One region of the Streptomyces sp. NPDC004126 genome, then DNA from elsewhere that is predicted to be linked to it. Evidence: riboswitches for the same ligand, from Rfam matches in the RefSeq annotation. Region 1 holds a riboswitch; each other region holds the start of a gene.
What was found. A riboswitch is a leader RNA that binds a small molecule or an ion and turns the genes downstream of it on or off. The one in region 1 is predicted to bind cobalamin.
Positions count from the first base shown of each region.

Region 2: it holds a riboswitch for cobalamin, as region 1 does, so the genes downstream of both, metE (5-methyltetrahydropteroyltriglutamate--homocysteine S-methyltransferase) here and ACQKM2_RS17155 (ABC transporter substrate-binding protein) in region 1, are expected to answer to the same signal.
Region 3: it holds a riboswitch for cobalamin, as region 1 does, so the genes downstream of both, ACQKM2_RS06875 (hypothetical protein) here and ACQKM2_RS17155 (ABC transporter substrate-binding protein) in region 1, are expected to answer to the same signal.
Region 4: it holds a riboswitch for cobalamin, as region 1 does, so the genes downstream of both, ACQKM2_RS06840 (CoA-acylating methylmalonate-semialdehyde dehydrogenase) here and ACQKM2_RS17155 (ABC transporter substrate-binding protein) in region 1, are expected to answer to the same signal.

Region 1 is NZ_JBNNPF010000016.1:17,856-25,612, forward strand. Features, by position in the region: gene ACQKM2_RS17140 (AraC family transcriptional regulator ligand-binding domain-containing protein) at 1-916, shown strand, start outside; gene ACQKM2_RS17145 (ABC transporter ATP-binding protein) at 892-1,680, opposite strand; gene ACQKM2_RS17150 (FecCD family ABC transporter permease) at 1,677-2,696, opposite strand; gene ACQKM2_RS17155 (ABC transporter substrate-binding protein) at 2,693-3,682, opposite strand; cobalamin riboswitch at 3,718-3,859, opposite strand; gene ACQKM2_RS17160 (tRNA(His) guanylyltransferase Thg1 family protein) at 3,891-4,667, opposite strand; gene ACQKM2_RS17165 (hypothetical protein) at 4,707-5,471, opposite strand; tRNA gene ACQKM2_RS17170 (tRNA-Trp) at 5,580-5,656, opposite strand; gene ACQKM2_RS17175 (DUF4232 domain-containing protein) at 5,787-6,245, shown strand; gene ACQKM2_RS17180 (GMC oxidoreductase) at 6,382-7,757, shown strand, end outside.
Region 2 is NZ_JBNNPF010000005.1:40,330-48,086, forward strand. Features, by position in the region: gene metE (5-methyltetrahydropteroyltriglutamate--homocysteine S-methyltransferase) at 1-2,255, opposite strand, end outside; cobalamin riboswitch at 2,424-2,650, opposite strand; gene ACQKM2_RS06795 (bifunctional 2-methylcitrate synthase/citrate synthase) at 2,798-3,937, opposite strand; gene prpB (methylisocitrate lyase) at 4,027-4,932, opposite strand; gene ACQKM2_RS06805 (MmgE/PrpD family protein) at 4,932-6,443, opposite strand; gene ACQKM2_RS06810 (short-chain fatty acyl-CoA regulator family protein) at 6,655-7,757, shown strand, end outside.
Region 3 is NZ_JBNNPF010000005.1:59,609-67,365, reverse strand. Features, by position in the region: gene ACQKM2_RS06885 (hypothetical protein) at 1-334, opposite strand, end outside; gene ACQKM2_RS06880 (prenyltransferase/squalene oxidase repeat-containing protein) at 331-3,069, opposite strand; cobalamin riboswitch at 3,213-3,348, opposite strand; cobalamin riboswitch at 3,428-3,561, shown strand; gene ACQKM2_RS06875 (hypothetical protein) at 3,659-5,071, shown strand; gene ACQKM2_RS06870 (DUF4430 domain-containing protein) at 5,305-5,793, opposite strand; gene ACQKM2_RS06865 (3-hydroxybutyryl-CoA dehydrogenase) at 6,232-7,125, opposite strand; gene aceB (malate synthase A) at 7,122-7,757, opposite strand, start outside.
Region 4 is NZ_JBNNPF010000005.1:51,329-59,085, reverse strand. Features, by position in the region: gene aceB (malate synthase A) at 1-440, opposite strand, end outside; gene aceA (isocitrate lyase) at 553-1,839, opposite strand; gene ACQKM2_RS06850 (short-chain fatty acyl-CoA regulator family protein) at 2,213-3,616, shown strand; gene ACQKM2_RS06845 (cobalamin-binding protein) at 3,626-4,540, opposite strand; cobalamin riboswitch at 4,603-4,773, shown strand; gene ACQKM2_RS06840 (CoA-acylating methylmalonate-semialdehyde dehydrogenase) at 4,966-6,465, shown strand; gene ACQKM2_RS06835 (acyl-CoA dehydrogenase family protein) at 6,471-7,616, shown strand; gene ACQKM2_RS06830 (enoyl-CoA hydratase/isomerase family protein) at 7,613-7,757, shown strand, end outside.

The sequences.
Region 1 (7,757 bases):
CGACCTGTGCCGGCCGCCGACGCTGACGAGCATCCGCATCGCGGAACTGATGACCGTTCACGCGCCCTGGCCCGAGGTGGCGCTGCTGATGGCGCAGGAGTCGGAGGTCGGCTCCCTCGGCGTCTGGGACTACCTGATCACCTGCGCGCCCACTCCGCTGGAGGGGATCCGGGACGCCGCCGCGTACCTGGCCTCCGTGCTGGACATCGGCTCGGACAGCCTCCGGGTCACCGAGGACGGCGGGCACGTCCGCGTCAGCCACCTCAACGGGGCCGATCTGACCTACGAGGCCGCGTCCGCCGTGCGCGCCTGCGCGCTCGGCCTGATCCAGCGGCGGCTGGCCCACGCCGCCCGGCGCCCCCTGGTCCCCGTGCGCGTCGCCCTGGCCACCGAGGCCCCGGCCGACCACGCTCCCCTCGTCGAGCTGTACGGCACGCGCGCCGTCGACTTCGAGGCGCCCGTCAGCTCGATCACCTTCCTCGCCGCCGACCTGAGGGCCCCCGTGCCACACGCCCAGCCGGGCCTGTCGGTGGTGCTGCGCCGGCACGCCGAGCAGGCACTCGCCTCATCGGTGCCGCTCAACAGCTGGCTGGACCTCTTCCGCACCGCCCTGGAGTCCGCGGCCGGGAGCGCCCCGCCGACGCTGCCCGGGGTGGCGCTGCGCATGAGCATCAGCACCCGGACCCTGCAGCGGCGGCTGGAGGAGCACGGCACGACCTGGAGCTCCGAGGTCGAGGACCTCCGCCGGACCCACATCACCGGGCTCCTCCACGACACCGACCTGAGCATCGACGCGATCGCCACCCGCACCGGCTACGCCGACGCCCGTGCCCTGCGCCGCGCCGTGCGCCGCTGGTACGGGCAGACGCCGGCGGCCCTGCGCTCCGGACGTCACCCGGCGGGTTCCGGCAGGTAGACGATGCTGGGGGCGCCCGTGGTCGGGTGGACCCCGATGCGGGTGCGGACCCCGTAGACCTCCGCGAGGAGTTCCTCGCGCAGTACCTCGCCCGGTGTGCCCGCGGCGACGACCCGGCCCGCCGACAGGACGTACAGCCGGTCGCAGAAGGAGGCCGCGAGGTTGAGGTCGTGGAGGACGAGGAGGGCGGTCGCGGGCAGGCCGCGGACCAGGCCGAGCACCTCCAGCTGGTAGCGGATGTCGAGGTGGTTCGTCGGCTCGTCCAGGGCCAGCAGGCCCGGCTCCTGGACGAGGGCGCGGGCGATCAGGGCACGCTGGCGCTCGCCGCCGGAGAGCTCCTCGAAGCGCCGCTCCGCGTAGCCGGCCGCGCCGACCCGCTCCAGCGCCCCGGCCACCTGCCGCCGGTCCTCGGGGCCGTCCTGCTCCCAGAAGCGCTTGTGCGGGCTGCGGCCCATGGCGACGACCTCGCGGACGGTCAGCCCGAAGGTGCCGGTGGCGTCCTGCGGGACCACCGCCACCCGCCGGGCGCGCTCCTTGGCGCCGAGCGCGCCGGCGTCGGCCCCGTCCAGGAGCACCCGGCCGGCGGTGGGCCGCAGGGTGCCGTAGAGGCAGCGCAGCAGGGTGGTCTTGCCGCTGCCGTTGGGCCCGACCACGCCGACCGTCTCGCCGGGGCGGGCGGTGAGGTCGACGCCGTGCAGCAGGGTGTGCCCCTCCACCTGGTAACGCAGGGCCTCGACGGTGAGTTCCGCCGGTCCGCGGGTCATCCCGCCACCCCCTCGGTGCGGCTGGTGCGGCGCAGCATCCACAGGAAGAACGGCCCGCCCACCAGCGCGGTGACCACCCCGACCGGGACTTCCTCGGGGGCCGCGGCCGTACGGGCGACCAGGTCGGCCAGGACGAGGAAGACGGCCCCGGCGAGCGCGGCCACGGGCAGCAGCGCCCGGTGGCCGGCCCCGACGGCCATCCGGGCGGCGTGCGGGACCATCAGGCCGACGAAGCCGATCGCCCCGCTGTAGGCGACGAGCACCCCGATGACGAGGGAGGCGAGCACGAACACGGCCGCCCGGAAGCGGCCGGTGTCCAGGCCGAGGGTGCGCGCGCCCTCCTCCCCCGCGAGCAGCAGGTCCAGCGGCCGGGCCAGGGCGGTGAGCAGGGCGGTACCGGCGAGCAGCGCGGCGGCCGGCAGGGCGAGTTCGTCCCAGCGGGCTCCGCCGAGGCCGCCGAGGGTCCAGAACAGGGCGGTGCGCAGCTGGTCGGGTTTCGCGGACAGGACGAGGACCAGGCTGGTCAGCGCGGAGAGGATGTACTGGACGGCGACCCCGGCCAGGATCAGCCGGCCGGTGGTCATGGTGCCGCCGCGGCGGGCCAGGGCGTAGACGGCGACGAGGGCGGCCGTGGAACCGGCGAACGCGGCGGCCGGCAGCCCGACTCCGCCCGCGGCCGCGGCGGCGCTCGAACCGGACACGATGACCAGCACCGCTCCGGTCGATGCCCCGGAGGAGGCCCCGAGCAGGAAGGGGTCGGCGAGCGGGTTGCGCACGAGGGCCTGGAGCACGGCCCCGGTCACGGCCAGTCCGGCCCCGACGACGGCTCCGAGCAGGACGCGCGGCATCCGCACGTCCCACACGATGGAGGCGAAGGCCCCGGGCGTGCCCGGGCCGCCGAGGACGGTGTCGAGGACCTGGCCGGGCGGGATCCGTACGGGCCCCAGCGCCAGCCCCGCCACCATCGAGACGGCGAGCGCGGCGGCGAGCACCACCAGCGAGAGCCCCCGCCTCACGGGGTGTCGGGGTGCAGCTGGCGGCCGAGGGACTCGACGGCGTCGGCGACGCGCACGCCGAGCACGGCGGAGGAGAGGGGCAGCACGGCGAACCGCCGGTTCTTGACGGCGGGAACCTCCGCCAGCGCGGGGTCGTTCAACAGCCGCTGCTTCTTGGCCTCCACGGTGGTGCCGCCGTAGTCGTAGATCAGCACGACCTCGGGAGCCCGCTCGATGACCTTCTCCCACGGCACGTCGCCGAAGGTGTCCTTGAGGTCGCCGAACACGTTCGCGCCCCCGGCGAGGGAGACGATCTCGTTGCCGATGCCGTTGCCTCCCGAGGTGAAGGCGGAGGCCTCTCCGGAGTCGTAGACGAAGACGGACGGACGGGCCCGGTCCTTCACCCGTGCGGTGACGGCGTCGACGCGCCGCTGCTCCTCCCGGACGAGCTCCTCGCCGCGCTCGGGCACGCCGAAGGTCCGGGCGACCTCGGTGATCTCGGTCTTCAGCTGTTCGAGCCCGACCGGGCCCTGGGTGCAGTACTCCACGCTCAGCCGTGACCCGATGCCGGCCTTGGCCAGCGTCTGGCGGTCCCTGCCCTGCCCCTTGTCGAAGGCGCTGGCGTAACCGCCGTACACGAAGTCGGGGTTGGCGCCGAGGAGGACCTCCTTCGAGGGGTACTCCTTCGCCAGCACCTTGATCTTGTCGTAGGCGGGCCGGTAGGCGGGCAGCACGGAGTCGTCGAGGTAGGCGGTCCCGGCCATCCGGTCCTGCAGCCCGAGGGCCAGCATGATCTCGGTGGCGTGCTGGTTCATGGTGACGGCCCGCTCGGGCGGCGCCTGGTAGGTGCTGCTGACACCGCAGTTGGTGACGGTGTACGGGAATCCGGGCGCGGCCTGCGCCCCGGCGGCGGACCGCTCGGCCCCGGCGGGCCCGCCGCAGGCGGCGAGCGGCACGACAAGCGCGAAGCGCAGGAAGGAGCGCACGGCGGCGCGGACACGCGACATGGTGAGGCCTCTCCGGGGGATCCTCGTCCCCGGTCGAAGTGAAGAGGCGGTGCGTCAGTGTCTGACTCCCGGCCCCCGCGCGCGTGCACGCGGCGGCCGGTCACAGTGGCGGGACCGCACCGGATTCACACCGGTTTCCTGTCCTGCACCGCCGGGACAACCCGGCCAAGTCTGCCAGATGCGGTCTTTGCGCCCACGGGTGGGCCGTTCAGCCCGTCAGGGCCGGCATCGCCGGGATCCACCGCGCGAGCCATCCGCCCGGCTCGGCCGTGAAGTGGTCGGCGCCCCCGACCTCCCACCAGGACCGGAGCGCCGTCGTCCGCACGGTTTCGCCGGACCGCTTGTCGGTGTACTCGACGGCCCGCTCCCCGCTCGCCCGCACGGCCACCTGGCCGCGCTTGCAGGCGGCCGGGTAGTCGTTCCAGTTCACCTGCGCCTCCGACCACAGCAGTTCCTGCATGGCACCGGTGGACATGCGGTGCAGCCGCTTGTGGGAGAAGTGCGCCTGGGCGGCCATGGAGATCGAGTTGCGGACCGCGTCGCGCTGCCGCCAGACGAAGTAGTTGGCGACCTCGACGGGGTCGGACAGGGTGAAGACCCGCGCGTCGAAGAGGGCCCGCCGGCCGGGCCGGCGCTCGCCCAGGACCGCGGTGGCCAGCGACGCCGACACCGACAGCTGCTTGGCGACGACACCGCCGAACCAGGGCTCGGAGCCCTGACTGGCGAAGTCGGTGAGCAGCAGGCTGATCTCGTCGGACTGGTGGTAGGCGAAGGCCGTGCCGCTGACCTCGGCACAGAGCGCCTCGGTGACGGCGGCCATGTCCTTGACGAAGCCCAGGTCGAACGGCTTGTCCGCGTCCCGCAGGTAGGTGTGGAAGGCGCGTCCGTCGAGGCGCAGGATCGTGTAGGTGCGGCGGGGCAGCACAGCCCGGTGCGCGGCCTCGTACCGTTTCATGCGGTCGCCGAGTGCGGTCGTGTCGCTCATGCCACAGGGTACCGGGGCACGTTGGAGGGCCACTCGGAATTACCGCCGCACCCGCTCAGCCGGCGAAGCGCTCCCCGTCACTGGCACTGTCGCTGTAGCCTCGCTGAGGGCTCGCTCCCTGATGGCGCCGAACAACTGGATCGTGGTGGCGGCGAGGACGTCGTCCCCGCCGATGGTCCGCGCGTCGCCGGTGCGGACGGACAGGGCGCGGAGGGATTCCGGCAGCGGCGGGAGCGCTGCCTGCTCGCCCGGCATCACCAGGGTGACCGTGCCGAACCGCTTGATCCCGCCCTCACGGACGACCATGGCCGCGTCCCGGGCGAGGTCCGCCATGAACACGCTCGCCATTCCGTCCAGGTCGCGGACCATCGCCGGGACTGCCGCCGCCCCTCGGCTCCGCAGCAGCTTCCTGACCCCGGCCTCGAACCTGTGGGCACCGACGACAGCGCTCGGTCTGCGCGACCTGCTGCGCTTGGGAGAGGGCACGAGGACACCCTCGGCGTCGTACGTCTCGCCGGTCAGGCCGTGAAACGTCGGGCTGTGCCGGTACCACTCGCCCGCCACCTCGACCTCGACGTTCCGGCCGATCGCCGAGACGAGGTCCCGGGGGATCAGCTTCCTCCGGCCCTCCTCCGCCGCCGCTCTCATCGCGCCGTCGATGATCTCCGTCACCACGGTCCGCGTCACCGACGCGGCGGCCCGGGCGGCCGCCCGGGACACGTGCATCGGCGTCACGTCCCGGAACACCGCTTTGACGAGAGCGGGCTTGAAGTCCGGCTCAGGACGTGCGGGCCTCAAGGTCATCGGAAAGGACGCTCCCTGCTGTCGTCGACGGCACCCGGCCCCAGCAGAAAAACGGGCTCCGGGAGAGTCCTCCCGGAGCCCGTTCTACGTGAAATGCCTGGTCAGGCATGGCAGGGGTAGCAGGATTCGAACCTACGACATCTGGTTTTGGAGACCAGCGCTCTGACCAGCTGAGCTATACCCCTTCGGTGGGTCACACCCTGCCATGAAGCGGCCGGAAGATCCAATCCATTTTCCGCGTCGCCGGTGGCGGGAGCCGGGTGGGCGGAGGATCGTGGGCGGGGAGGGGGCGGATCGGCGAGGCCGGGAGGCGTGGTGCGTCACCGTCCGGGGCGTCTACTGGGGCCCCTGCTCCTGCTGCTGCTCGTCGGGGCCGGGCCCGACGGGTCCGGGGAGACCGTGTCCCTCGACGGGGACCGGCCCGGGGAGCGGCTCGACGTGACCCTGACCCGGGTCGTCGACCCCGCGGGCCGGGCCGGCTCCGAGCGGCTGGTGGCGGTGGAGCTGCGGCTGGAGAACACCGGGTCGGTGCCGTACGAGGACTCCCCCGCGCCGGCCGCGCACCTGCTCGACACCGCGGGGCAGCGGTTCACGGGGACGGCCGCCGCGACCGGTGCGGGGCCGAGCCTGCCGGACACCGTGACCCTCGCCCCCGGGGACTCGGCCTCGGGCTTCGTGACCTTCCGGGTGCCGGAGGCCGCCGCTCTGGCGGCCGTGCAGTTCGCGCTGGACGCGGGGCTGGGCGACGACGTCGGGCACTGGAGCCTGCCCTGAGCCACGTCCCGAGCCGTCCCGGGGCGTGGAGTCAAGGGGACGGAATCAGCCGGAAGTTGCTGCGACGCGTGTAGTGACTTAGCAGGCGTTCGCCAGTAGAACTTGTTCCCACTCCGTCGAGAGTGAGGAACGTCACATGAGTGACAAAAGCCTGCACAGCAAGGTATCCGGGGGTGTTTCCCGTCGCGGATTCATCGCTGGAACTGGTTCTATTCTCGGGGCGATGGCGCTGACGGTCAACGTCACCCCGGCCCATGCCGAACCGGCCATCACCGCCGCCACCGGGCCGATCGAATCCGGGGCCCGCGTCCCGGTCCTCGTGATCGGCACCGGCTACGGCGGCTCCGTCGCCGCGCTCCGGCTCGCCCAGGCCGGGGTGCCGGTGCACATGGTCGAGATGGGCATGGCCTGGGACACCCCCGGCAGCGACGGCAAGATCTTCGCCAACACCACCAAGCCCGACTACCGCTCGTACTGGCTGCGCACCAGGACCAAGGCGCCGCTGAGCAACTTCCTCGGTTTCCCCATCGACAAGGACGTCCCCCGCTACACGGGGATCCTCGATGCCGAGGAGATGGGCGGCATCATCGTCTACCAGGGCCGGGGCGTCGGCGGCGGATCGCTCGTCAACGGCGGCATGGCCGTGACCCCCAAGCGGCAGAACTTCGCGGCCATCCTGCCCTCGGTGGACGCCGAGGAGATGTACGGCACCTACTACCCGCGGGCCAACGCCGGGCTCGGGGTGGGCCTGATCGACCCCGACTGGTTCGAGACCGTGGCCTGCTACCAGTTCGCCCGCGTGGGCCGCAAGCACGCCCAGCGCTCCGGGTTCCCGTTCGTCTTCGTCCCGGACGTCTACGACTGGGACTACATGAAGCAGGAGGTGGCGGGCACCGTCCCCAAGTCCGCGGTGGACGGGGAGATCCTCTACGGCAACAACGCGGGCAAGAAGTCCCTCCAGCAGACCTACCTGGCCGCCGCCCGGGCGACCGGGAAGGTCACCATCTCGCCCCTGCACCGGGTCACCACCGTCTCCCCCTCGGACGGTGGCGGCTACACGGTCGCCATGGAGCAGCTCGGCACCAACGGGGACGTCCTCGCCACCAAGACCGTCACCGCCGACCGGGTGTTCTTCGCGGCCGGCAGCGTCGGGACGAGCAAGCTGCTGGTCCGGCTGAAGGCGACCGGCGCGCTGCCGAACCTGAACGACGAGGTGGGCAGGGGCTGGGGCGACAACGGCAACGTCATGTGCGGCCGCGCCAACCACATGTGGGACCCGACCGGAAAGGTGCAGGCCTCCATCCCCTGCGGCGGCATCGACAACTGGGACGCGGGCGGCGCCTTCGCCGAGGTGGCCCCGCTGCCGACGGGGATCGAGACGTACGCGTCCTTCTACCTCTCCATCACCAAGAACCCGAACCGGGCGCGGTTCTCGTGGAACGCGGCGGCGGGGAAGGTCGAGCTGGACTGGCAGACGGCGTGGAAGCAGCCGTCCATCGACATGGCGAAGAC
Region 2 (7,757 bases), on a different contig from region 1:
CGGGTCTCCGTCCAGCCGCGGGTCTTCAGGCCGCAGTCGGGATTGACCCACAGCCGCTCGGCGGGGATGGCCTTGAGGCCGGTGCGCAGCAGGTCTGCGGCTTCCTCGGCGGACGGGACGCGCGGGGAGTGGATGTCCCACACGCCGGGGCCGGCCTCGCGGGGGTAGCCGTGGGCGGCGAGTTCCCGCGCCACCTGCATGTGGGAGCGGGTTGCCTCCAGGCTGATGACGTCGGCGTCGAGGTCGTCGATGGCCTGGACGATGTCCCCGAACTCGGCGTAGCACATGTGGGTGTGGATCTGGGTGTCCGGCCGGACACCGCTGGTGGTGAGCCGGAAGGATTCGGTGGCCCAGGCCAGGTATGCGGCGTGGTCGGCGGCGCGCAGCGGAAGGGTCTCCCGCAGGGCGGGCTCGTCGACCTGGATCACCGAGGTACCGGCGGCCTCCAGGTCGCCCACCTCGTCGCGCAGGGCGAGCGCGACCTGACGGGCGGTCTCGCCGAGCGGCTGGTCGTCGCGTACGAAGGACCAGGCGAGCATGGTGACCGGGCCGGTCAGCATGCCCTTGACCGGCTTGGAGGTCAGGGACTGGGCGTACGAGGTCCAGCGCACGGTCATCGGCTCGGGGCGGGAGATGTCCCCGGCCAGGACCGGCGGGCGGACGTACCGCGTGCCGTAGGACTGGACCCAGCCGTGCTGCGTCGCGAGGTACCCCGTCAGCTGCTCGGCGAAGTACTGCACCATGTCGTTGCGCTCGGGCTCACCGTGCACCAGGACGTCGATGCCGGTCTTCTCCTGGAAGGAGATCACCTCCTCGATCTCGCCCTTGATGCGCGCCTCGTAGCCGGCCGTGTCGATCCGGCCGGCCCGCAGATCGGCGCGGGCCACGCGCAGTTCGTCGGTCTGCGGGAACGATCCGATGGTGGTCGTCGGCAGCAGCGGCAGGCCCAGGTGTGTCCGCTGGGCGGCGGTCCGCTCCGGGTAGGGCTGCGCGCGCCGTCCGTCGGCGTCCGTGATGGCCGCGGTGCGGGCCCGGACCGCGGGGTCGTGGGTGATGGCCGAACTCGCACGGGAGGCCAGATCGGCTCGGTTGGCGGCGAGTTCCGCGGCGATGGCGTCGGTGCCCTGGGCGAGGCCGCGGGTGAGGGTGGCGATCTCGGCGGTCTTCTGGCGGGCGAAGGCCAGCCAGCGGCGGATCTGCGGGTCGGTGTCCCGCTCGGCGGTGGCGTCCAGGGGAACGTGGAGAAGGGAGCACGACGCCGCGACGTCCACCTGGTCGGCGAGACCGAGGAGGGTACCGAGGGTGGTGAGGGACTTCTGGTGGTCGTTGATCCAGATGTTGCGTCCGTTGACCACACCGGCCACCAGGCGCTTGCCGGGGAGCCCGCCGACGGCTGCGAGGTCGTCCAGGTTCGCCGCGCCGGCCTCGGTGAAGTCGAGGGCCAGGCCCTCGACGGGAGAGGCTGCCAGAACCTGGAGGGCTTGGCCGAGCCGGCCGAAGTAGGAGGCGACCAGGAGCTTGGGCCGGTCGGTCAGGGCGCCGAGGTCGCGGTAGGCGCGGGCGGCGGCGTTCAGGTCGGCCGGAGTACGGTCCTGGACCAGGGCGGGCTCGTCCAGCTGGACCCACTCGGCTCCGGCCGCCCGCAGGGCGGCGAGGACCTCGGCGTACACGGGGAGCAGCCGGTCCAGGAGCGTCAGCGGCTGGAAGTCGGCGGCCACGCCCGGGGCCGGCTTGGCCAGCAGCAGGTAGGTGATCGGGCCGACCAGGACCGGGCGCGCGGTGTGCCCGAGGGCGAGGGCTTCACGGAGTTCCGCGGCCTGCTTGGCGGGGTCCGCGGTGAAGACGGTGTCGGGGCCGAGCTCGGGGACGAGGTAGTGGTAGTTGGTGTCGAACCACTTGGTCATCTCCAGCGGCGCCACGTCCTGGGTGCCGCGCGCCATGGCGAAGTAGCCGTCGAGCGCGTCGGCCGCGACCGCGGCCCGGTGGCGGGCGGGGACAGCGCCGACCATGACGCTGGTGTCCAGCACGTGGTCGTAGTACGAGAAATCACCGGTCGGCACTTCGTGGATGCCGGCTTCGGCGAGCTGCTGCCAGTTGGAACGGCGCAATTCGGCTGCGGTGGACCGAAGGGCGTCGGCGGTGACGCGGCCCTTCCAGTAGCCCTCGACGGCCTTCTTCAGTTCGCGGTTCTGCCCCTGGCGGGGGTAGCCGTACACGGTGGCTCGTGCTGCCGCGGCTGCGGGCTTCGCTGTCACGGAACTCTCCTTCGCGAGATGTATCCAGGAACATCCCGGCGACGGGACACGGACGCGAAGGGAACGACGGGGCGGGCGGACCACGCCGCGGGGACGATGCCGCAGCTGCCGCTCGCTGTGTACGCCGACCCGCCCACGAGGTCACCGGGATGTCCGCACGCGGCATCGGCCGCACACGGGCAACGGGCAGGTCTTCGGACTCGCGGGCACGCCTGCCGGGTTTCCCGGCGGGCACCTACTGGCCGTCGCTTCCCAGGACCGTTGTCCGGTCCCAGTGCGTATGACGGCGGTCGTTCCCGCTCACCGCTGCGGGGCAGTCCCGGATTCCCACCGGGTTCCCTCTTACGACGCATCCCGTCTGGCGGACGGGGCGAACCAGCTGCACCCGCCACCCTAGGCCGTTTCACCAGGATGCGAGAGCGACAGTCCACATGTCGGACGTCCAAAATGAGACGGCACGCCGCCTCGCCCGCGCGGCCACGGCCCGTTCCGGCCGGTACGGGGGCACGCGGGCGAGGCAGGACGTGAAGCGCGCGCCGGCCTCAGGAGGCTCTGACCGGTACGTCGCGCTGGTCGGGGCCGTCGTAGGAGGCGAGGGGACGGATGAGGGAGTTGTGGGCGAGCTGTTCGGTGATGTGGGCGGTCCAGCCGGTGATGCGGCTCATCACGAAGATCGGGGTGAAGGCGGGGATGTCGAAGCCCATGAGGTGGTAGGCGAGGCCGGCCGGGTAGTCGAGGTTGGGGTGGATGCCCTTACGGCTGATCATGGCGTGCCGCAGGGCGGCGTGGAGTGTGGCCTGGCGGGTCGTCTCGGGGTCGCCGGAGCGTGCGATGAGGTCTTCCAGAGCCTTCTGCATGATGGGGACTCGGGAGTCTCCGTGCTTGTAGACGCGGTGCCCGAAGCCCATGATCTTGCGCTTGGCGGCAAGGGCTTCCTCCAGCCAGGTCTCCGCCTTCTCCGGGTCGCCGATCTCTTCCAGCATGTGCATCACTGCCTCGTTCGCCCCACCGTGCAGGGGGCCCTTGAGAGCACCGATCGCGGCGGTGACGGCGCTGTGCAGGTCGGACAGGGTGGAGGTGACGACGCGGGCGGTGAAGGTAGAGGCGTTGAAGCTGTGTTCGGCGTACAGGATCAGGGAGATCTCGAAGCAGCGGACCACGGCGGGGTCGGGAACCCGTCCGAAGCACATGTGGAAGAAGTTCTCCGCGTACCCGAGCTCGCCGTCCGGCTGGATCGGTGCGAGGCCGTGTCGACGGCGGTGGTCGGCGGCGACGACGACCGGAAGCCGCGCCAGCAGGGTCAGGGACTTGGTGAGGTTGGCGCCCGGGCTGCCGTCGCCCTCGGTGAGGTCCTCGGCGCCGAGGAAGCTGACGGCCGTGCGCAGGACGTCCATGGGGTGGCAGGTCTGCGGGAGCCGGGCCAAGACCTCGGTGGTCGTGCGGTCCAGTGTCCGAAGGGCTCGCTCCCGTGCGGTGAACTCGCGCAGTCGTCCTGCCTCGGGGAGCTCGCCGTACCAGAGCAGATAGGCGACTTCCTCGAAGGAGCAGCGGGCGGCGAGGTCTTGGACGGGGTAGCCGCGATAGGTGAGGGAGTTGGTGTCGGCGACGACGGTGGAGATGGCGGTCGTATCGGCGACGACGCCTGCGAGGCCGCGGTGGATCTCGGGGGCGGTACTGGTCACGGGAAACCTCCGGGAGAACTGGCGGGGCCGTCGGCCGGCCGGGACGAATCGGTGGTGTCGGGGCCGGCGGGCCGCCTGGTGGGCGGAGTTCAGGCGTCGGGCGAGAGCGTGAAGTCGAAGACGGCGGCGTCGAAGGCCCCGTAACTCTCGTAGTCGAGGACCTCGTAGAGCCGCGACCGGGTCTGCATCCCCTCGACCAGGCCCGCCTGGGTTCCGTCGGAGGCGATCCGGCGCAGGACGTCCTCCACGGCGCCCATGGCGTACCGGAAGAGGGTGACGGGGTAGAGGACGATGTCGTAGCCGAGGTCCTCCAGGGCACCTGTTCCGAGCAGCGGGCCCTTGCCGAACTCGGTCATGTTGGCGAGCAGCGGTACGTCGAGGGCCTTGCGGAAGGCTTCGAACTCGGCCTCGTTCGCGAGGGCTTCGGGGAAGATCGCGTCGGCTCCCGCGTCCACGTACGCCCTGGCCCGCTCGATCGCCGCGTCCAGGCCCTCCACCGCGCAGGCGTCGGTGCGGGCCATGATCAGGAAGTCGGGGTCGCGACGTGCGTCGACCGCGGCCCGCAGCCGCCGGACCATGTCCGGGGCCGGTACGACGCTCTTGCCGTCGAGGTGGCCGCAGCGCTTGGGGTTGACCTGGTCCTCCAGGTGCAGGCCGGCCAGGCCCGCGTCCTCCATGAGCTGGACGGTGCGGGCGGCGTTCATCGGCTCGCCGAAACCGGTGTCGGCGTCGACCAGCACCGGCAGGTCGGTGACGCGGGTGGTCTGCGCAGCGCGGGCGGCGATCTCGGTGGAGGTGGTCAGCCCGATGTCCGGCAGCCCCAGGTCGGCGGCGAGGACCGCGCCCGAGAGGTAGGCGGCTTCGAAGCCGGCCCGCTGGATCAGCCGTGCGGAGTACGGGCTGATCGCCCCGGGCATGGGGAGGATGCGGTCCTCGGCGAGACGGGCGCGTAGGGCGCGGCGGCGCTCCGAGGGCGTGGTGCGGGTGTGGAGCATCAGAACAGGCCCTTCGGGAGGCCGGCGTCGAAGCGGGCGACGGCCGCGGTGTCGACTGCGGGGAAGAGGCCGCCGAGTTCGCCGGTGGAGAGTTCCCCCAGCCGTCCTGCGGTCCGGAGGAACCGGTCCTGCTCCTCCGCGGTGACGGTGTTGTCGGCGAGGGTGCGGAACTTGCGCTCGTAGGCGGTCCGGTCGAAGGGACGGGCCCCGGCCGGGTGGGCATCAGCCACGGCCAGCTCGTCCTCGATCACCGAGCCGTCCTCGAAGGTGAGGACGAGCCGGCCTCCGAAGGCCCGGCGCAGCGGGTCCGGGTCGTGGTAGCGCCGGGTCCAGGCGGGATCCTCGACCGTGATGATCTTCCGCCACAGCGCGACGGTCGAGGGGCGGGCGGCGCGTTCGGGGGCGTAGGAGCGCTCGTGGTGCCAGATCCCGTCCTCCAGGGCGACGGCGAGGATGTACGGAATGGAGTGGTCGAGGGTCTCCCGGCTGGCGGACGGGTCGTACTTCTGCGGATCGTTCGCCCCCGAGCCGATCACCTGGTGGGTGTGGTGGCTGGTGTGCAGGACCACCGACGTCACCTTGTCCAGCGGGCCGGTCTTCTCCCGCATGCGCCGGGCCAGGTCGATGACCGCCTGGGCCTGGTACTCGGCGGAGTGCTCCTTGGTGTAGGTGTCGAGGATGGCGCGGCGCGGTTCGCCCGGCTCGGGCAGGAGCACGGGGTAGTCGGAGTCCGGGCCGTTCAGCATGCGCGCGAGGAATCCGTCCTCGCCCTCGTAGACCGGGGAGGGGGAGCCCTCTCCGCGCATCGCCCGGTCCACCGCCTCGATGGCGGCCTTCCCGGCGAAGGCGGGTGCGAACGCCTTCCAGCTGGAGATCTCGCCCTTGCGGGACTGGCGGGTGGCGGTCGTGGTGTGCACGGCCTGCTGCACCGCTTGGCAGACGGTCTCCGTGTCCAGGTCCAGCACGGCCCCGAGCCCGCAGGCGGTGGCCGCGCTGAGGTGGGCGACGTGGTCGATGCGGTGCTCGTGCAGGCAGATGCCCTTCACCAGGGCCACGTGCACCTCGTACGCGGCGGTGATCCCGCGCAGGAGATCGGCTCCGCTGCGGCCGGTGTGCTGGGCGACGGCCAGCAGGGGCGGGATGTTGTCGCCGGGGTGGGAGTAGTCGGCGGCGAGGTAGGTGTCGTGGAAGTCCAGTTCCCGTACCGCAGTGCCGTTCGCCCAGGCCGCCCACTCCGGGGACACCCGCGCGTCGCTGCCGAACACCGAGGCGCCGCCCCTCGCGGGAGTGCCGTGCGCGGTGGCCTGGGCCCGGGCGACGGCGACGGGGCGGCGGGTGAGGGAGGCGGCCGCCACGGCGGCGTTGTCGATGACCCGGTTCACGGCCATGGCCGCGCTCTGCGGATCCTGCGGAGCGTCCGAGGTGGCCGTCAGGGCGAGTTTCCAGGCCAGCTGCTCCTGTCGGGGCAGCCGGTCGGAGCTGGGGTGGACGCGGACGCGGTGCTCGATCACGGGACTCCTCAGGGGGCCGGCGGGTGAGGCCGGTTCGCCCCACGAACAAGAGACTGCCCGCTGACAGGACCCGGCGCGACGGAGTGAAACTGCGGATCTTCTCCACACCCCACCTGCGAATCTGCGAATCCTTGCGAATCCTGCGGATGCTAGATTCGCGAAGGCGCGGCCGTCACCGCGCGGGTGGCCCGGACTACGAAGGGGTGCCGCTGTGCCGCAGGAACTGCCGAAGGTGTACGCCCAGGGGAAGCTGCGGCGCCTACGGCGCGAGCAGGGCATGAACCAGCTGGAGATGGCCCGCGCGCTGCACATCTCGGCGAGCTACGCCAACCAGCTCGAGCAGGGCCAGCGCCCCCTGACGGCTGGTGTGCTCCTGCGGATCGCCGACGTCTTCGGCGTGGACGCCGACTTCTTCTCCGACGCCGACGACGACCGTCTCGCCGTGGACCTGCGGGGCGCACTCGCCGACGAGGCGTGCGGCGCGGACCTGCCCGACACGGCGGAGATCGCCGAGGCGGCCCGGGCCCACCCGGGGATCGCGCGGGCCCTGGTCGCCTTGCACCGCCGCTACCGGGACACGGTCGAACGCGCTGCCGCCCTCGCTCCCGGCGGCGACGGGGCGGCCCTGTCGGCCGGGGATCCGCACGACGAGGTGCGGGACTTCTTCTACGCCCATCACAACCACTTCGAGCCCCTCGACGCCGCTGCGGAATCCCTGGCCGAGGAGCTCTCACTCCAGCCCGGGCGGGTCGCGGACGTCCTCCAGGACCGACTGCACCGGCGGCACGGCATCACCGTCGTCCGATCAGCCCCCACCCCTTCCGGCGACACCCGGCGCTTCTCGCGCGCGGACCGTCTGCTCTTCCTGTCCCCCTGGCTCACCGAGGGCCGGCGCGCCTTCCAGCTGGCCACCCAGCTCGCCCTCCTCGAGAACCAGGCCCTGCTCGACTCCCTCGCCGACCGGGCCCCCGAGCTCACGTCCACCGAGTCCGTGGGCCTGGCCCGGATCGGACTCGCGAACTACTTCGCGGGCGCACTGCTGATGCCGTACGCCGCATTCCACGAGGCCGCCGAACGCGTCGGCTACGACATCGAAATGCTCTCGGCCCGCTTCGGCGTCGGCTTCGAGACCGTCTGCCACCGGCTCAGCACCCTCCAGCGGGTCGGCAGGCGCGGCGTCCCGTTCTCGTTCCTGCGTGTCGACCGGGCCGGGAACATCTCCAAGCGCCAGTCCGCCACCGACTTCCATTTCTCCCGGCTCGGCGGCACCTGCCCGCTGTGGACCGTGTACGAGGCGTTCTCCGCACCCGGGCG
Region 3 (7,757 bases), on a different contig from region 1:
GCTGCGGGGTCGGGTACTGCCTGCCGCCCTGGTGGCCGCTGTAGCCGATCCGGCAGATGAAGGCGGGGCCATCATGGCCGGTGCCGGTGGTGGCCCAGCCGCCCTGGTTGAGCAGCTCGTAGCCGGTGGTGGGGGTGGTCCCGCAGGAGCGGTAGACCGGGCCGCCCCAGTGGCTGAAGTCCACGGCGAGTACGACGCCCGACGACGTGGTGCACTGGCCCATCGCCTGTGGGGCGGCGCCGGCCGGGGCCGCGGTGGCGGCGAACGCCGCCACCGTCATTCCCAGCGCGGCGGCCGTCCGGGCCAGGGCCCGCATGAACCGGCTGCGGCTCATCCCTCGCTCCTCGGGGTCGCGCGGCGGCGCTTCGCGGCGCGGGTGACGCCCCAGCCGCCGAGGACCAGGATCAGGGCCGCGGCGGCGAGCGTGCCGACCTGGGCGCCCGTGGAGGCCAGCGGGCCACCGCCGGACCCGGAGCCGCCGGTGCCTGCGGCCGTGCCGCCGCCGTTCTCGCCCGGGGTCACGATGACGGGGGTGCCGCCGCCGCCGGCGGAGGTGCCTGCGGACCCGCCGTTGGTTCCGCCCGTGGGGGTGGGAATGGGGTTGGGGGTGGTACCCGTCAGGTCGCGCTTGAGGACGGCGAAGGAGATGCCGGTGGTACCCCCGACGGCCTGCGTCGAGGCGCGGACGTCGGAACCGGGCTGACCGCCCTTGACGACGTTGAAGCCGCCATCGGCGTTCTGCTGGGTGGCCAGGAACTTGCGCGCCTTCGCGATGTTGTCCGCGTACTTCGCGCCCTCCAGGGACATGCCCTGGATCGCGAGGGCGGCGGAGTTGACGGAGTTCCCGGAGGCGCCGGGGAAACCGCCGTCCTCCAGCTGCTGCGTCACCAGCCAGGCGATCGCCTTGGTGACGGAGGCCTGGGATTCGGCGTCGGGGAGCAGATCGACGGCCATGGCGGCCATCGCCGTGGAGTCGACCTCGGCAGCGCTCTTCTCACCGATCAGGCTGGGCCAGGCGCCGGATGCCTCCTGCAGGCTCTTGAGGTAGGCGATCGGTTCGGACGCCGCAGTCTTCTCGCCGGCGCGGAGCTGGGCGATGACACCGAGGGACTGGGAGAAGACCGAGGTGGCGTACGTGTAGTTGCCCTTGGCCGCGCACTGCCGGGGGGTGTCGGTCTTCGTGGTGCAGGTGCCCTGGGCGAGGGCCGCGATCAGGTCGTGGCCGCCGAAGGCGCGCGGGTCGCGGCCGACCGCCTCCGCGAGCAGGGCGGTCTTGCCGATGGAGCCGCCGCCGGCGTACTTGGTGCCGATCAGGGTGTAGGCGTCGATGGTGCGGCCCTTGCCGTCTTTGCCGCCCTTGTCGAGGAAGTCGACGATGTCGCGCAGGGTGGCGTCGTTGCCGCCCGTGGCCGCCAGCGCGTAGGCGCCGTCGATGGTCATTCCGTAGTCGGCGAAGCCGGGGCTGCTCTCGTAGTAGCGGCCCTGGATCAGCTGCTTGGGAGCGGTGAGGTAGGCCACGGCCTTCTTCAGGTCCGGGCCGTCACCGGCCGGGGGCGTGGTCGGGGGGTCGCTCTTCTTGGTGGTGAGGGCGACGAGGTCGCTCTTGGCAGCGGCGACGGCAACGGGCGCCGTGGCGAAGAGCCGCGATTCCGTGTCGTCCTCTTCGAAGCCGAAGCCGCCCGCGGGGAACTGGTGGCGCGAGAGCCAGGAGAGGCCGGCGTCGGCGAAGGCGTCGTCGCCGAGTGCACGAAGGGCCTGGGCGGCCCAGGCGGTGGAGGCGGGACTGCCGGTTGTCATGTAGGAGGCGGAGGGCCAGGCACCGGTCGCCAGCTGGGACTTCTTGAGGTAGCCGCGGGCCTTCTGGACAGCGGCGTCGTGGCCGCCGGCCCGCCTGAGGGCCAGGGTGATCAGACCGGTGGAGTTGGCGTCGCTGTCGCACCTGCCGCCGGTGCGGATGAGGATGCCGGTGAATCCGCCGTCCTCGCACTGCAGGCCGGTCAGCCGGTTCACGGCGTCGGCGGGCGGGGTGACGCCGCCGTTCAGCAGGGCGATGACGGCCATGGCCTGGGCGTCGGACTGGCCGGTGGTGCGGAAGTCGCCCTTGGTGAGGCAGCCGTCGACCGGGGCGCCGTCGCCGGCGTTCCGGGGGCAGACGTACTTCACGAGATCCCCGAGCAGGTCGTGTCCGCCGAAGGCGCGGGGGTCCTTGCCGGTGGCTTCGGCGACCAGTGCGAGGCGCGCGGCGGCGGTGGCGTCGGGGATGCCGTCCTTGCCGGCCGGGTAGGCGTACGCGTCCGTCTGAGCGGGAGCGGCCAGGAAGTCGGCCGCCTTCTTCGCCGCCGGGCTCTTCGGGTCGGCGGACACCAGGGCGAAGACCGCCTCGGTGGTGAGGAAGTGGTTCGCGGTGGTGGCACCGTCGTCGACGACGCGTTCCCCGTCCGTCAGCTTTCCGGTGATCCAGCGGATCGCGGCGGGCGCGTCGACCTTCCCTGCGGGCACGGTGGGCGGAGCCGTGGGAACGGTCGGATCGGGGGTGGTCCCGCCTCCGGCCCGCACCTCGTCGGGGGAGAACGAGGGCTTGCCGGAGGTGCCGCCGACGTCCGTGCCGCCGAACACCCAGGCGTCCACGTCGCCGGGCTTCGGCGTGCGCGCCATCGCGCCGAGGGGGCTGTAGGTCCAGTTCTTCTCACCGGGGGAGGCGATCCAGTACGACCAGTAGGCGGTGGCCTGGGGGGTGAGGACGCAGTCCTCCTTGTCCGGCGTGGGGTATTGGGTCCCGGTGCCCTTGCCGATGCGGCAGATGAACCCGTCGCCGTCGTGGACGGTGCCCACGGTGGTGAAGCCGCCGGTGTGCAGCAGCTCGTACCCGGTGGTGGGCGTGGTGTCACAGCCACGCTCGACCTTGCCGCCGAAGGGACCGAAGTCGACCGCGACGATGGCGCCCGTGGTGGCGGTGCACTGCTCGATCGGATCGGCCGAGGCGGGAGCCGTCCCGCCCACGAAAGCCACGCTCGCGGCGAAGGTCAGGAGCGCCGCCGACATGAGCGACAGCAGTCCCTTGCTGCGCATGCGTTGCTGTGATCGCTCTGCGGTCCCCACCACGGCCCCTCGTGTCGGCCGGGCGGACCTGTGCGTGGCAAAAGGTCTTCCGAAGGCATGACGCCATGGGGAAGCCGTTCGAACCACGCCGTAGTCCGCGACGGCGTTTCTCGCTGCAAAAACCTGGCTCCAGGCATTCCGACTCGCCCGGACGGTGCCGGGCCTACGGTTGCGGGTCAGCGCCGGATTTCGACCGGCTTCCCCTGGAACTGAGTGCTTATCAGTCGGAGTGGACCACGCTGATAAAGACAGCGTCAAGGTGGTCTGCGTCTCACGCGTCACCGGCCCCGGTCCGCGCGACCGCCCGCCGCATTCGTCGCTGGCGGACCTGTGATCGCTCGGGTAGCGTCCTGGGCTGCCACATGGGGGAACCCGGTGTGAATCCGGGGCTGACGCGCAGCGGTGTGGGACGGCAGGGGGCCGTTCACGAGCCCGAATGCCCGTGCGGCGAGGCAATTCACCAGCCGTACCACGCGTTCGGACGGCGGCCACCGTGCTCCGGGCTGCCCGCTCGCAGGAGCATCGGTCAGGTCGGCGTCCCTCATTCCAGGAGCAGGCCATGTCCCGTCCCCGTACCTCCCGCCGTTCTGCGCTCGCGGTGCCCGCCGCGCTCGGCGCCCTCGTTCTCACCGCGCTGCCGGCCTTCGCCACGTCGTCGCCCGCGCAGATCGCCACGTCCAGGACCAATGGTGTGGCATATCTCAAGTCCCTTCAGGCAGCGGACGGTTCGTATGCCGGCGCCGGCCTGTCGAACGAGTGGGCGTTCACCGCTTTCGCCGCCGCCGGCACGGCCGTCGTCGACGTCTACCCGGGCGGCGACACGACGAAGAACGCGCGGACCGTCTACCGCAACCTGCTGTCGACGGCGGGCTGGCCGCAGGCCTCCCCGGTCGTCACCGACTACGAACGCGGCACGCTGAACGCCTACGCCGCGGGCATCGACCCGGCCCGCGTCTCGGCCTCCCGCAACCTCATCGCGAACGTCTACTCCTACTGGCAGACGGCCGAGGCGGGCTACTTCGGTCCGTCGGGGAACTTCAACGGCACGGTCTTCGCGGCCCTTTCGCTGGGCGGCGCCAAGACGCAGGGCGGCGCGCAGCGCGTCCCGCAGGCGCTGACCGACTCCATGGTCACCCGCATCCGCGCCAACCAGCACGTGGACGGCGGCTGGACCTTCAACAAGGCCGAGGGCAACCCCACCGTCCTGAACTCCGCGAGCGACGTCGACATGACGGGCGCCGCCATGGCCGCGCTGTGCGTCTCCGGGGTCCCGAACACCGACACCGACGTCGTCCAGGCGAAGAACTTCCTCAAGAGCACCCTCGTCCCGGGCACCGGTGCGTTCAACTCCCTGTACGGGGTCAACACCAGCTCCAACGGCTGGGGCGTCGCGGGTCTGAACGCCTGCGGATTCAACCCGCAGACCGGCGACTTCCTCACCGGCAGCGGCAAGACCCCGATCGACTTCCTGATCGCCAACCAGTACAACCCGGCCGGCGGCTTCAAGTACAAGCCCTCCGACACCACCCCCTCGGCCTACTCTTCGATCGACGCGCTGCGCGCGGTCGCGGGCGGCGGTTTCACCACCGCCCCGCCGGTCCCGGTCACCCCGGGCGCCCCGCAGTGGGTCGCCCAGTCGACCTTCACCTCCGGGACCGCGACGAAGCTGGCACTGACGGTCGACGACGGCGCCGGAAACCTGAAGGTCTGCTCGGTGGCCTTCACGCCGACGGGTACGACCACCACCCTCGGCGACGTCCTGGCCGCCGCGACCAGCGCGGCCACGCCCTCGGGCTGCGTCACGGCCGTGACCCCGTCCTCCGGCACGGGAACCATCACCAGTGTCAACGGCAAGGCCAACAGCGGCTCGAACACCTGGAAGGTCAGCGTCGACGGCTCCTCCTTCGCCGGGGCGCTCCGCGAGAAGGTCATCAACGTGGGCGACACCATCGCACTGCGGTGGGGCGCCTGACCATCCGGTGGCGGTGGGGGTTGCAAGGTTCCGACGGACGCTCCCACGACCGTTCCCCAGACGGCCAAGGGCCTGCTCAGCGGCTTGGAAGCCGCAGTAGAGCAGGCCCACCGAGTGATCGGAAGGCAGGCGGAAGCACCCTCCCGTGCTTCTGGCGGCCGTCAGCGCAGCCGTTAGGAGGTCCGGGGGAGCGCATACAGCGTGGATGCCCACCGCGCTTCCGTCGGGGTGGACTAGAACGACGTCCAGGTGAAGGCGACCTGGTCGCCCGCGTTGAGCTTGAACTGGCAGCCACCGACGGGGGTGGGAGTGCCGTTGACGGAGATGCTCCAGTAGGCGGAGCCGCCTCCGCTGACGTTCTTGATGGTGTCGACGGAGTAGTCGTCGAAGGACGCGTACCAAGTACCGTCCCAGCCGAAGTAGTTCAGGCGGGCAGCATCGTCGAGCGCCGCGGTCGGAGTGGGAACCTTGGACGGGTTGGCACCGCCGTTGGTGCCGTCGCACTTGTGGGTGCCTCCGGTCGCCGTGGAGACGTCGTGCCCCTTGGTCTTGATCTTGCCCTTGAACAGCAGTCCGTTGGGGCCCTGGACGGTGAGGTCGACCTTGACGGCCGCGTTCGTGTTCGGCTTGGGGGCAGCCTCGGCCACGGCCGGAGCGGTGGCGAGCGCGAGGCCGAGCGCGACGGTGGTGATCACGGAGCGGCGGGCGGGTATTCGGCGCATGGAGTGCCTTCTTCCTGAGAGGGACGACGGTCCGAGCCCGCGATCCCTCCGACCCACGCGCCGACCCTTGCCCGCCTCCCTGGGGGAAGCGGGCAAGAGGTGCCGGCCGGGGCTGGGGGCTTCGCGCTGCAGACCATGACAGTGAGAAGCAGTACGCATCGCACCCCGGGTACTCCGACTCACGGTGCGGTCAGCCCCGTTCACGGTTGCAGGTCAGCGCCGGAATCCCACCGGCTTCCCCCAGTTGTGCGTGCATTCGGTTGTGAGCCCCCGCCGCGTGGGCCGGAGCAGAACGCATCGTACGGCGTGCCGGGCGGGGGCCGGAAGGAAACCCTTGAAGAAGGGCAGCGGGACGGGGCGTGACGACACCACTCGCCACGCCCCGTCGCTCCTCAGCTGCCGGGCACCCTCAGAACCCGGGCGGCGAACCGGGACTTCTCAGTCCCGGTCGTACGTGTGGAACCCGCGGCCGGTCTTGCGGCCGAGCAGCCCCGCCTGAACCATCCGCTGGAGCAGCGGGGGCGGGGCGTACAAGGGTTCCTTGAACTCGTCGTAGAGCGATTCGGCGATCGCGGCGACCGTGTCCAGGCCGATGAGGTCGGCGAGCCTGAGCGGGCCCATGGGATGGGCGCAGCCCAGCTCCATGCCCGCGTCCACGTCCCTCGCGGTCGCGAACCCGGACTCGGCCATGCGGACGGCCGAGAGGAGGTAGGGAATCAGCAGGGCGTTGACGACGAAGCCGGCCCGGTCCTGGGAGCGGACGGCGGTCTTGCCGAGGGTGTCGCGGACGAAGGTCTCGACGGTGTCGGCCACATGTGCCGCGGTGTGCAGGGAGGACACGATCTCGACCAGCGGGAGGACGGGTACGGGGTTGAAGAAGTGCAGGCCGAGTACGTGGTCGGCGCGGCGGGTGGCCATGCCGAGCCGCATGACGGGGATGGCGGAGGTGTTGGTGGCGAGGATCGCCTCCGGGTCCTCCACGATCTTGTCCAGGGCGGTGAAGATCTCGGTCTTGGCGTCGGCGTTCTCGGTGACCGCCTCGATGACCAGCTGGCGGTCGGCGAGGTCCTCCAGATCACCCGTGAACAGGAGCCGAGCGAGGGCGTCCTCTGCCGATATCCGGTCGAGTTTCCCGCGCTGGACGGCGCGTTCGAGGGAAACGGCGATCCGCTCGCGGGCTGCCAGGGCGGCGGCCGCGTCGGCCTCGGCGACGACGGTGTCGAGTCCGGCCCGGGCGCAGACCTCGGCGATGCCGGCGCCCATCTGGCCTCCGCCGACGACTCCGACCCGCTGGATGCCGTGCGTGTCGTGAGGCTGAATCGGGGCGTTCACGCTGTCACCTGCGCAGGAGCGCGACGAACGAGGTGGCGGGAATACGCATCCGGGGTGAAGAAGGCCGGGAGCCGCCCCGAGAGAGCGCCGTCCACGAAGACCTCGCGTGCCTCGACGACCAGGGCCTGCGGATCCTCCGCCTCCAGGGCGGCGCATTCGGCGTCGAGGAGGTCGACGACGGCGGCGCGTTCCACCCGGTCGTGGCGGAGCCACTGCCAGATCTGGACGCGGGCGATCTCGGCGGTGGCCGCGTCCTCCATGAGACCGTACAGGGCGACGGCGCCGTGGCCGCGCAGCCATGCGTCGAAGTAGCGCAGGGCCACGGCGACGTTCGAGCGGACGCCGTCGAGGGTGGGGGGTGCGGCGATCCGGCGTACCGAGAGCAAGTCGGCAGCCGTGGTCTCGACGTCCTGGCGTGTGCGCTCCAGCTGGTGCGGCCGGTTCCCGAGAACGCCGTCGAAGACCTCGCGGCAGACCGGGACGAGCCCGGGGTGGGCGACCCAGGAGCCGTCGAAGCCGTCCTCGGCCTCGCGCTCCTTGTCGAGGCGGACCTTCGCGAGTGCCGCTTCGTTCGCGGCCGGGTCCTTGCTGGGGACATGGGCGGCCATACCGCCGATGGCGTGGGCGCCGCG
Region 4 (7,757 bases), on a different contig from region 1:
GTGAAGTCGATGCGCCGGTCGATGGCGTCGAGGAGGGTCAGCTGACCCCCGATGACGTTGCTCCACGTGGGGGCGGTGGCGTCCTCGAAGTCGGCCATCCAGACCTTGGCCCCGGAGTTGAGCGCGTTGACGGCCATCCGGCGGTCCGGCGGCCCGGTGATCTCCACCCGGCGGTCGGTCAGTCCGGGCGCGGGTGGCGCGACCCGCCAGTCGAGGTCGGCGCGGACCGCTGAGGTGGCGCGGGAGAAGTCCAGGGGCGTCCCCGAGGCGAGGTTGCCGGTCCGGCGGCGGCGCTCCTTGAGGATCTCCAGACGACGCCCCGCGAAGGCCGCGTCGAGGCGGGCGATGAAGCCGAGCGCCGCCGGGGTGAGGATCTCGTCGTGGCGCTCACCCGGTGTGCCGAGGACTCGGACACCGGCGGTCAGGGACGTGGATGACATGCGGTTCTGCTCCTCGGGGGTGGGCGGCCGGCGCCCGAGGGAGATGCCTCGGGCGCCTTCGGGCGACGACGGCCGCCGGCTGGGCGTGGCCGGATGGGAGGGAAGACGGTTCCTAGTGGAACTGCTCTTCCTCGGTGGAGCCGGCGAGAGCGGTGGTGGAGGAGGCCGGGTTGACGGCGGTGGAGACGAGGTCGAAGTAGCCGGTGCCGACCTCGCGCTGGTGCTTGACGGCGGTGAAGCCGTGCTGCTGGGCGGCGAACTCGCGTTCCTGGAGGTCGACGTAGGCGGTCATGCCGTGTTCGGCGTAGCCGCGGGCGAGGTCGAACATGCCGTGGTTGAGGGAGTGGAAGCCGGCGAGGGTGATGAACTGGAAGCGGTAGCCCATCGCGCCCAGCTCCCGCTGGAACTTGGCGATCTGGTCGTCGTCCAGCGCGGCCTTCCAGTTGAAGGAGGGCGAGCAGTTGTACGCCAGCATCTGGTCCGGGAACTGCGCGTGGATCGCCTCGGCGAACTGCCGCGCCTGCTCCAGGTCCGGGGTGCCGGTCTCGACCCAGATGAGATCGGCGTACGGGGCGTAGGCGAGGCCGCGGGCGATGACCGGGGCCATGCCGTTGCGAACGTGGTAGAAGCCCTCGGCGGTGCGCTCGCCCGTGCAGAACTCCGCGTCGCGCTCGTCCACGTCGCTGGTCAGCAGGGTCGCGGCGAGGGCGTCCGTACGGGCGATGATCAGGGTCGGGGTGTCGGCGATGTCGGCGGCCAGGCGGGCCGCGTTGAGGGTGCGGACGTGCTGGGAGGTCGGGACGAGGACCTTGCCGCCGAGGTGGCCGCACTTCTTCTCGGAGGCCAGCTGGTCCTCGTAGTGGATGCCGGCGGCGCCCGCCGCGATCATCGCCTTGGTGAGCTCGAAGGCGTTCAGCGGGCCGCCGAAGCCGGCCTCCGCGTCCGCGACGATCGGCGCGAGCCAGTCCGTCGTGTCGGTGCCGCCCTCGGCGGTGGCGATCTGGTCGGCGCGCAGCAGCGCGTTGTTGATCCGACGGACCACCTGCGGGACCGAGTTGACCGGGTAGAGGCTCTGGTCGGGGTAGGTGTGTCCGGCCTGGTTGGCGTCGGCGGCCACCTGCCAGCCGGAGAGGTAGATCGCCTGGAGGCCGGCCCGCACCTGCTGGACCGCCTGACCGCCGGTGAGGGCGCCGAGGGCGTGGATGTAGTCCTGCTCGTGGAGCTGTCGCCACAGCCGCTCGGCGCCGCGCCGGGCCAGGGTGTGCTCCTCGCGGACGCTGCCCGAGAGCCGCACCACGTCCTCGGCGGAGTAGGTCCGCTCGATGCCCGCCCACCGCGGGTCCGTGGCCCACTTCTGCTTGAGCTGCTCGGCGGCCGCCGTCGTGTTCGTGTCTGCCATGACCGTCACCGTCTCCATGAATCGCTTGGTCTGCCAACGCGCTCGTTCATCACGGCGAGCCGATGGCACTCTGTGCCGCGTATAGGGGTGGCGGCCGCCGGGTCCTGGGTTGAACTGAGCAATGTTGCAGGTCAGCCGAGTGTGGACTGCCGGGATCGCCGACGTCAGGGCATGAGTCGTGCCTGGAGTGTCCTTCTCGACTGCCGGGGTCCGGCGGCCGCAGGACAGACTCTGACAGCGGCACGCAGTGCCATCAATGCGGTACGTATGCCAACTTCTGCGAATCTTCTGCGGCCTTTTTGCCAAGGTTGCGAAGGTTGGAAACGGCAGGATCATGCGTAACCTGAAGCCGGTCGAGGCCGGAGGAGTCCAGGTGAGCAAGACGTACGCGGGGGCGCGCCTGCGGAGGCTGCGCGAGGAGCGCCGGATGAGCCAGGCCGAGTTGGCCCGGGTCCTGGGCATCTCGCCGAGCTACCTGAACCAGATGGAGCACGACTCCCGGCCCCTCACGGTGCCGGTCCTGCTGCGGCTGACCGAGGCGTTCGGCGTCGACCCGGGCTTCTTCTCCGAACGGGACACCAGCCGGCTCGTCGCCGACCTGCGCGAGGCCCTGGCGAGCGAGGTCGCCGAGGCCCGGGTCTCCCCCTCCGACCTGGCCGAACTGGCCACCCGGATGCCGGCCGTGGCCGCTGTCCTGCTGGACCTGGGACGGCGCAGCCAACTCCTGGCCGAGCGGCTCGCGGACACCGCGGACGGACGGGACGGCGGCCCGGCGGCGCCGCGCTCGCCACACGAGGAGATCCGGGAGTTCTTCTACCGCCGCCAGAACTACCTCCACGACACCGACCTCGCCGCCGAGGCCCTCGCCCGGGAGATCGGCATCCGCCCCGGGGAGGTCGTCCGGGTGCTGTCGCGCCGTCTCACCGAGCACCACGGACTCCGCCTCGCCGCCGACTCCGACCGCCTCCACCACTTCGACGCGGGCGCGCGGGTCCTGCACCTGTCCGGCCGGTTGCGGCCGGGCCAGCAGGCGTTCCGGATGGCCACCCAGCTCGCCCTGCTGGAGTACGGGGCGGAGCTGGACCGGCTGGCCGCCGAGGACTTCCCTCAGGGCGCCCCCGCACACGGTCTGGCCCGGATCGGCATCGCGAACTACTTCGCGGCCGCGCTGATCCTGCCGTACGGCGCCTTCCACTCGGCCGCCGAGGAGTTCCGGTACGACATCGAGCGGCTCACCGACCACTTCGGCATCGGCTACGAGACCGTCTGCCATCGCCTGAGCACGCTGCAACGCCCCAGGCTGCGCGGGGTGCCCTTCTCCTTCGTCCGGGTCGACCGGGCCGGGAACATGTCGAAGCGGCAGTCCGCCACCGGATTCCACTTCTCCCGCGCCGGCGGCACCTGTCCGCTGTGGAACGTGTACGAGGCCTTCGCCGCGCCCGGCCGCATCCACGTCCAGGTCGCCGCCATGCCCGACGGCCAGCGGTACCTGTGGACCGCCCGCGCGGTCACCCGGCACCGCGGCGGCTGGGGCGAGCCCGGCAAGACCTTCGCCATCGGCCTCGGCTGCGAGATCCGCCACGCGCCCCGGCTCGTCTACTCCGACGGCCTCGACCTCGACAACGCCGAGGCGGCCACCCCCATCGGCATGGGCTGCCGTCTCTGCGAGCGCCTCGACTGCCCCCAACGCGCCGTTCCGCCGCTGGGCCGCCCGCTCGCGGTCGACGAGAACAGCAGCACCTTCATCCCCTACCCGGTCGCCCGCGACCGGGGGTGAACACCCGGCTCAGCCCAGCCGGTGCGCCTCCGCCTCGGTCACCGGGTCCCCCACCAGCACTCCGTGGAGCACGTGGGCGAGCACCTCGGCTCCGCGGACCACGCGGGGGCCCGGCCGGTTGAAGTACGCGGGGCCGTCCAGCACCCACACCTCCCCTGCCCGCACTGCGGGCAGTTCGTCCCAGCCGGGCAGCGACGTGAGGAGGCCGAGCTCCGTCAGGGTCCGCTCGGGCGGGAAGCCGCACGGCAGGACGAGGACCACGTCCGGGTGCGCCTCGCGCACCGCCTCCCACGTCATCGGTTCGGTGTGCTCGCCAGGCTCGGCGAGCAGCGGCTCGCCGCCCGCCGCGGCGATCTGTTCCGGTACCCAGTGGCCGGCGGGCCACAGCGGGTCGAGCCACTCGACGGCCACCACCCGGGGCCGCGGCCGGCCCTCCGTACGGCGCCGCACCTCGGCGAGCCGGCCCTGCAGCTCGGCGCGGCGGCGCAGGGCCCGCTCACGTACCCCCAGCAGGTCACCCACGGTGACCAGGCAGTCCAGCACGTCGTCGAGGGTCTTCGGCTCCAGGCTCAGGACCCGGGGTCCGGCTTCCATGACGCGCACCGCCCGGGTGACGCTCTCGTAGGAGACGGCGCAGACCTGGCAGAGGTCCTGGGTGAGCAGGACTTCCGGTGCGAGCTCGGCGAGGGCTTCGGTGTCCAGGGTGTAGAGCGAGGAGCCGGAGTGGGCAGACCCGCCGACGGCCTCGGAGATCTCCCGGCTGCTGAGTGCGTCCGCGTCGAATTCGGCGCGGGTGACGACCGGTACGGAGGCCACCGCGGCGGGCGGCCAGTCGCATTCGTGGGTGCGTCCGACCAGGTCGGCGACGAGTCCGAGATCCGCCACGATGTCCGTGGCCGCCGGGAGCAGGGAGACGATGCGCATGCTCCGACTGTAGGCGCACTCGAGTGGCGGGTCTGGACTTACTAGGACGTCCAACTATATGTTCGTGGAACAAGGTCCGCGGTGCAGGGAAGCCGGTGCGAAACCGGCACGGTCCCGCCACTGTGACCGGGGAGTGTGCTGCCATCCACACGCCACTGACGAGGGCTGTCGGGAAGGCGGGCGGCACGCGGGGATCCGGGAGTCAGGATACCGGCCGCGGATGTTCCGTGTTGTCCACGAGGATGGAGCAGACACGCATGGCACCGGTTTGTACCCACGACCCTGGTGATCCGGCGGAGCGCACCCACACCACTTCCCTGCGCTCGTAGTTCTCACGGCCTTCCGCGGCGGCGCACCCCCATCCGGGTGCCGTCCGCCGGTCTGCCGTGCCATCCCCGGATCCAACCTGACGAGAGCAGGCACCCATGGTCCGTGAACTCACCCATTTCATCGGCGGAAAGCACACCACCGGCACCTCCGGTCTCTTCGCCGACGTGTACGACCCGAACACCGGCACCGTCCAGGCCCGCGTACCGCTGGCCGGGCGGGCCGATACCGAAGCCGCCATCGCCAACGCCGAGGAGGCACAGGCCGATTGGGGCCAGTGGAACCCGCAGCGCCGCGCCCGCGTCCTGCTGCGTTTCCTCCAGCTCGTCGAGGGCGAGCGGGAGAACCTGGCCCGGATGTTGTCGGCCGAGCACGGCAAGACGGTCGCCGACGCCCACGGCGACCTGCAACGCGGCTTGGAAGTAGTCGAGTTCGCCGCGGGGATCCCGCACCTCCTCAAGGGCGAGTTCACCGACAACGCGGGCACCGGCATCGACGTGCACTCGCTTCGCTCGCCGCTGGGCGTGGTCGCGGGCATCACCCCGTTCAACTTCCCCGCGATGATCCCGCTCTGGCAGGCCGCACCCGCTCTCGCCTGCGGCAACGCGTTCATCCTAAAGCCGTCCGAGCGCGATCCGTCCGTCCCGCTGCGGCTCGCGGAGCTGTTCCTGGAGGCCGGTCTGCCGCCGGGCGTACTGAACGTGGTCAACGGCGGCAAGGAGGCCGTCGACACCCTCCTGGAGGATCCGCGCGTCCAGGCCCTCGGGTTCGTCGGCTCCACCCCGATCGCCGCGCACATCTACGCCACCGCTGCCGCGCACGGCAAGCGCGCCCAGTGCTTCGGCGGCGCCAAGAACCACATGATCGTGATGCCCGACGCCGACCTCGACCAGGCCGTCGACGCCCTGATCGGCGCCGGCTACGGCTCTGCCGGCGAACGCTGCATGGCCATCTCCGTCGCCGTACCCGTGGGTGAGGAGACCGCGGACCGACTGGTCGCCGCCCTGAAGGAGCGCATCGGCACGTTGCGGATCGGGCGCTCGGACGACCCCGATGCCGACTTCGGCCCCCTGGTCAGCCGCGACGCCCTGGACCGGGTGAACCGCTACGTGGACATCGGCGTCAACGAGGGGGCCGAACTCGTCGTCGACGGCCGCCCCTTCACGCTTCCCGGCCATGAGAACGGCTACTTCGCCGGCGCCACCCTCTTCGACCGGGTCTCCCCGCAGATGCGCGTCTACCGCGAGGAGATCTTCGGGCCGGTGCTGACCGTCGTACGGGCCGCCGACTTCGAAGAGGCGCTCCGCCTCCCGAGCGAGCACCCGTACGGCAACGGCGTGGCCATCTTCACCCGCGACGGGGACACCGCCCGCGAATTCACCCGGCGCGTCAACACCGGCATGGTCGGCGTCAACGTGCCCATCCCGGTGCCCGTCGCCTACCACACCTTCGGCGGCTGGAAGAAGTCCGGATTCGGCGACCTCAACCAGCACGGCCCCGACTCCATCCGCTTCTACACCCGCACCAAGACCGTCACCTCGCGCTGGCCCTCCGGGGTCAAGGAGGGCGCGAGCTTCACCATCCCGACGATGGGGTGATCGCCGTGACCACCACCCTCACCGAGGACCAGCTCGCCCTCGCCGAAGTCACCCTCGACTTCGCCCAGGAGCAGCTCGCCCCGCACGCCGTGGCCTGGGACCAGGACAAGCACTTTCCCGTCGACGTCATCCGCAGGGCCGCCGCCCTCGGCCTCGCCGGTGTCTACGTCCGTGAGGACCACGGCGGCTCGGGCCTGTCCCGCGGCGACGGCGTCCTCGTCTTCGAGACCCTCGCCACCGGCTGCCCCTCCATCGCCGGATACCTCTCCATCCACAACATGGTCGCCTGGATGATCGACCGCTACGGCGACCGGTCCCAGCGCGAGCGCTGGCTGCCGGGCCTCTGTTCCGCCACGACCCTGGGCAGCTACTGCCTGACCGAACCCGGCGCGGGCTCGGACGCCGCGGCCTTGCGCACCCGCGCGGAGCGGCAGGGCGACCACTACGTGCTCACCGGGGTGAAGCAGTTCATCTCGGGCGCCGGTGCTTCGGACCTCTACGTGGTCATGGCACGGACGGGTGAACCGGGACCCGGAGGGATCTCCGCATTCGTCGTCGAGCGTGCGGATCCGGGGGTCTCCTTCGGTCCCAACGAAAGGAAGATGGGCTGGAACGCCCAGCCCACCCGCCAGGTGATCCTCGACGGCGTCCGCGTCCCTGCGGACCGGCGGCTCGGCGCCGAGGGCGAGGGCTTCCGCATCGCCATGAACGGCCTCAACGGCGGCCGCCTCGGCATCGCCGCGTGCTCGCTCGGCGGGGCGCAGAGCGCCCTGGACCGTTCGCTGTCCTACCTGGCCGACCGCGAGGCCTTCGGCTCCAGGCTGCTGGACGCCCAGGCCCTGCAGTTCCGTCTCGCCGACATGGCCACCGAGCTGGCCGCCGCCCGCGCGCTGGTGCGGCAGGCCGCCGAAGCCCTCGACACCGGGGATCCGCTGGCCCCGCGCCTGTGCGCGATGGCCAAGCGCTTCGCCACCGACACCGGGTACGCGGTCGCCGACGCCGCCCTCCAACTCCACGGCGGCTACGGCTACCTCAGCGAGTACGGCATCGAGAAGATCGTCCGCGACCTGCGGGTCCACCAGATCCTGGAAGGCACCAACGAGGTCATGCGCGTCATCGTCGCGCGCGGACTGACGGAGACCCTGCGATGACCAACGAGAACCCCACCGGCGAGGACCCCGTCCTGCTGCGCACCGATGGCCACGCCGCGTACATCACCCTCAACCGCCCCAAGGCGCTGAACGCCCTCAGCCACCCCATGGTGCTCCGTGTCGAGGAGGCCCTCTCGGCCT